Regions from separate parts of the Rhodococcus sp. NPDC055024 genome, predicted to be linked through region 2. Evidence: riboswitches for the same ligand, from Rfam matches in the RefSeq annotation. Region 2 holds a riboswitch; the other holds the start of a gene.
What was found. A riboswitch is a leader RNA that binds a small molecule or an ion and turns the genes downstream of it on or off. The one in region 2 is predicted to bind S-adenosylmethionine.
Positions count from the first base shown of each region.

Region 1: linked by a shared signal. The riboswitch ahead of ACWF6P_RS10960 (putative leader peptide) and the one ahead of ACWF6P_RS19280 (aminotransferase class V-fold PLP-dependent enzyme) in region 2 are both predicted to bind S-adenosylmethionine.

Region 1 is NZ_JBSGVT010000004.1:43,142-45,526, forward strand. Features, by position in the region: gene ACWF6P_RS10950 (FAD-dependent oxidoreductase) at 1-562, shown strand, start outside; gene ACWF6P_RS10955 (GNAT family N-acetyltransferase) at 571-1,161, shown strand; SAM riboswitch class I at 1,179-1,273, shown strand; gene ACWF6P_RS10960 (putative leader peptide) at 1,282-1,371, shown strand; gene ACWF6P_RS10965 (ABC transporter substrate-binding protein) at 1,520-2,385, shown strand, end outside.
Region 2 is NZ_JBSGVT010000009.1:26,932-29,316, forward strand. Features, by position in the region: gene ACWF6P_RS19275 (PucR family transcriptional regulator) at 1-1,068, shown strand, start outside; SAM riboswitch class IV at 1,129-1,243, shown strand; gene ACWF6P_RS19280 (aminotransferase class V-fold PLP-dependent enzyme) at 1,297-2,385, shown strand, end outside.

The sequences.
Region 1 (2,385 bases), on a different contig from region 2:
CGGCGGAACGCTCGCGGCTCGTCAGGTCGTGATCGCGGCTGGGGCGTGGACTGCGGACCTGATCGCAGACAGCGGACTCGGTTCCGAGATCGTGCTCCCGACGCTGCGCACGACGCAGGAACAACCGGCCCACTTTGCACCGCTGGACCCGGGAGTCGAGTGGCCGAGTTTCGTTCACCACACGGGTGCGCAGTTGGAGACCGCGGGGATCTACGGACTCGGTTCCGAGGACGGCATCAAGATCGGCGAACACGCGACCGGGCCGGTCGTGACTCCACAGACCCGCGACTACACCCCTGATGTCGACGGAGAGCAACGATTGGTCGAGTACGCCGAGTCGTGGTTGCCCGGCGTTGATTCCACCCACGTCGAGTCGATCACGTGCCTGTACACGAGCACGCCGGACAGTAACTTCGTCATCGACCGAGTCGGCGCCGTCACGGTCGCGGCGGGATTCTCGGGTCATGGATTCAAATTCGGTCCGGCCCTGGGTGACCTTGTATCGAACCTCGTCGAGGGAACCGCGCTCGCTCCGGAAGTTTTTCGGCTGGGGGAGCGTTGACCAGATTCATGGAGGAAAGTGTTGTGGCACTGGAGCTCGGGACCCGGCAGGTCGAGGGCATCGGCGCGGTAGAGGTCTACTCGGTATCGCAGGACGATCCCTTGGCGGCTCCACTGATCGCGGAGTTGGCGCTCGAATACAGCTCGCGATACGGCGGAACTCGCGAAGCGATGCTCGCGGATCTCACCACGTACCCGGCAGAAGAATTTGCGTACCCGCAGGGGGCGCTCCTGGTGCTCACCCACGAGGATGTGCCTATTGGCGGTGGTGCATTTCGCCAATTTGATTCCACCACTGCCGAATTGAAGAGAATCTGGACATCGGTCGACTATCGGAAGCGTGGTCTCGGCAAGGTCGTCGTTCGCGAGTTGGAACGAGAGATCGAGCTTCGCGGATACCACAGGGTGTTCCTGACGACGGGCCCTCGGCAACCGGAGGCTGTCGCGCTGTACCTGTCCAGTGGATACACACCGCTCTACGACGCTTCACTCTCGCCCGAAGAAGTGGGCGTCCACCCGTTCGAGAAACAACTTCGGGTGCTCGAAAATGTGACCCGAGCAGCAATTCCTACCGACCGGGTTGACAACACCCGGGTTTAACCTCGTACACTTGCGAACGACCATCCAGAGCGACCGAGAGACCTGGCTCATTGAAGTCGCAGCAACCCCCCGAGTGATCGGGTGCGGGTGCTACCGCCAGGACCGATGGAGGAACACGAAATGAAGGCAGTCGAAGGCGGCTTCGATACCGCCTGGTCGCGTCGTCACGTAGACCTGTGCCGCACCGCGGGATCTTTCTGTACCAACTGACCTCGGTCAGTCATTCACACTCAGGCGAGTCGTCGACAAGTCTGTTTTCTCTTCTCTGCACAAGTGATTCGCGCTCGATCGCCTTCTTGGAGCTTCTTGCTCCACGGCGACGGGTGCGCTCTTCGGCATGCCTCTTTAGGAGTTCTTGGTGTCTTCGCCCTCATTCGGTGCCCGCAAACGCGCGACCGTCATTGCCGGTATCGGTGCTGTCTCGGTTCTCGGGACCGTCCTCGCCGGCTGCAGCAGCGACGGAAGCGGCAGCGGTGCCGACGCGGGTCCCGCGCAGTCCGGCGGAACCCTTCGTTACGGCCTCTCACAGGCGCCGACGTGCGCCGATCCGGCCCAGGCCGGCAGCAACCAGACCGTGTATGTCACTCGTACCGTGGTGGATTCGCTGACCGATCAAAATCCCGACACCGGAGAGATCACCCCGTGGCTCGCCAAGAGTTGGGAGATCAGCCCGGACGCCGCGAGCTTCACGTTTGTCCTTCGCGACGATGCCACTTTCAGTGACGGAACACCGGTAACGGCGGATTCGGTGAAGAAGACCTTCGACTCGGTCAAGAACCTCGGACCGAACGCATCGTTGGCGAAGAGCTACCTGTCCTCGTACACGGGCACCGACGTCGTTGACGCACACACGGCGAAGATCAATTTCTCCGGACCCAATGTTCAGTTCCTGCAGGCAACTTCGACGCCGCAGCTCGGAATCCTCGCCGAATCCACCACCGCCCTGGCCTCCGAGCAGCGCTGCCCCGGTGCAGCGGTGATCGCCTCCGGCCCGTTCGTCTACACCGACTGGCAGCAGGACAAGAGCGTCAAGATCGCCAAGCGTGCGGGATACAACTGGGCGTCGGACGCGGTCGCACACCAGGGCGAGGCCTACCTCGACGGCGTCGACTTCACCGTGGTCCCCGAATCCGGTGTGCGCGCGGGCAGCGTGGCTTCCGGCCAGCTCGATGCTGTCAGCGACGCGCTCCCGCAGGACGCGCCGCAGATCGAGGGCGCCGGTGG
Region 2 (2,385 bases):
AACACCTTTCAGCGTTCGTTCATTCTCCTGGACTCGTCCGGACGTCCGCTGACCGGTGCTGACCTGTTGTCGGACGACGATCGAGCGGCCGCAGGTACGTTGTCGGGCCGCGGGGCGCCCACCACTGTCGAATTGGACTCCGGCGGGGTTCTGATCGCGTGCCCGGTGATGTCCGGCGCAGCCCGAGAGCCCTGGCTGGCGGTGCTGCTCCCGGTGCGTCAGAGCGTCGAAGAGGCTTCTCTCTCAGTCGTTCTCGATGTGGCCTCGTTGGCTGTCGGTCACCGGCTGGCCGTTGCGCGCATGGTCGACGAGCGTGAAGCGCGTCGGCGTAGCGCGTTGCTGGGTGAACTCGTCGACACGTCCGCAGACGCCACACCCGGACTGCTCAGGCGCGCACTCGACGCCGGTTGGGCGCTGGACGGCTGGCACATCGGCATCAAAGTCCTGGCCATCGGCGAGGTCGACCTGGTGGCCAGGCGCACTGAGGTTGCAGACGCCCTCGCAGCGGAGGGAATCGACGCCAACGTTGTGGAACAGGCTGACGGCTGGGCAGCGTGGACGACTCTGCCGGGTGAGCCGCGACCGGAGGCGATCACCAGGATCGCCGAACGTATTCGCGCAGCTCAAGCGCGGTTGGAGCCCACAATGGAGACGTGGGTGGGAGTGGGACGCGCGCACGATGGCCCTGCCGGTATCGGAGCGTCTCTGTCGGAGGCGGGGGATGCCGCTCGTCTCGCCGGTTCCCGGTCGCACACCGGCCGGTTCCTGCACGTGGACCGCCTCGGGCTGGCGCAGTTGCTGCTGGCGTGGACGCGAACCGACACGTTTCAGCCCGCCGCCGCGGCACTGCTCGCGCCGCTACGAGATTCGAGTGGAGAGTTGCTCGAGACTCTCTCGACGTACCTCGACGAAGAATCGTCTCTGGCTCACACCGCAACTCGAATGGGCTTGCACCGCAACACCGTATCGAGTCGGATCGATCGAATTCAGCGCCTTCTCTCGGTGGATCTGGCCGATCCGGAAACCAGGCTTGCACTCCACCTCGCCTGCCGGACGATTACGCCGTGACGACGGGCTTCGCAGCTTCGTCTTGACAAGCACGGGACGTTCCTGCCATCCTCGTTGCCAGGTCACGAGTACCAGTGTTCAGCCCCGGCTTGCTGGTCGGCAACCCTCCTCCGCGGTGGGGTGCTCCGGGTGACGACCCGGCTGCGTTCGAAAACGAATGCGGCAAGCGCGGACTCTTCCGGGGCCATCTCCCGACGAACGAGTCCTTGAACGTGAGGATTGTCTTCGATGACTGCTGTATTGAGTGCCGACACCTGCTGCACCGCTCCGATCGCCAAGGTTTCGGGTGCTGACCTGCAGGTTCCGCTGGTTCAGGGCGGCGAATGCTCCTACGCCAACTTCGACTACGCCGCGAGTGCGCCGGCATTGGCCCAGGTCACCGACCGTATCGCCGAGTTGTTGCCCACGTACGCCAGCGTCCACCGCGGTGCCGGCTACGCCTCCCGGATCTCCACCCTCACCTACGAGAACGCTCGTGAATCCGTTGCTCGTTTCGTGAACTGTGCCGACGATCAGGTCGTCGTCTTCACCCGAAACACCACTGATTCGCTGAACCTGCTGGCTCAGTGCGTCCCCGGCAGCACCGTTGTCCTCGACGTCGAGCATCACGCAAACCTGTTGCCGTGGAACGACGCTCGTATCGTCACCGCCGCAGACACCATCGAAGAGACCATCGAGCGCCTGATCGGTGAACTGTGCACCAAGCCTGCCGCACTGCTCGCAATCACCGGCGCCTCCAACGTGACCGGCGAGATCCTGCCGATTGCACGCTTGGCTGACATCGCTCACCGTTGCGGCGCACGTATCCTCGTCGACGCTGCTCAGCTGGCTCCCCACCGCCGCATCGACCTGCAGGAATGCGGCGTCGACTACGTGGCGTTCTCGGGCCACAAGCTGTACGCACCCTTCGGCGCCGGCGTTCTGGTCGGACGCCGTGACTGGCTCGACGAGGCTCAGCCGTACCTCGCCGGCGGCGGCGCCGTCCGTGAGGTGACCATCGAGTCCACCGAATGGGCTTGTGCGCCCGCACGCCACGAGGCAGGTTCGCCCAACGTTCTCGGCGCCGCAGCTATCGCGACCGCCTGCGAAACCCTGCAAGCCCTGGACTTCGACGTCATCGCCGAACATGAGAAGGCACTCACCGCCCAGCTCACCGACGGCTTGTCCGCCATCGAGGGAGTCTCGCTGGTACGACTGTGGAACGACGCACCCGACGCCGTCGGAATCGTGACTTTCACCGTCGACGGATTCGAAGCGGGCGAGATCGCCGCATTCCTGTCTGCCGAACACGGCATCGGAGTTCGCGACGGACGCTTT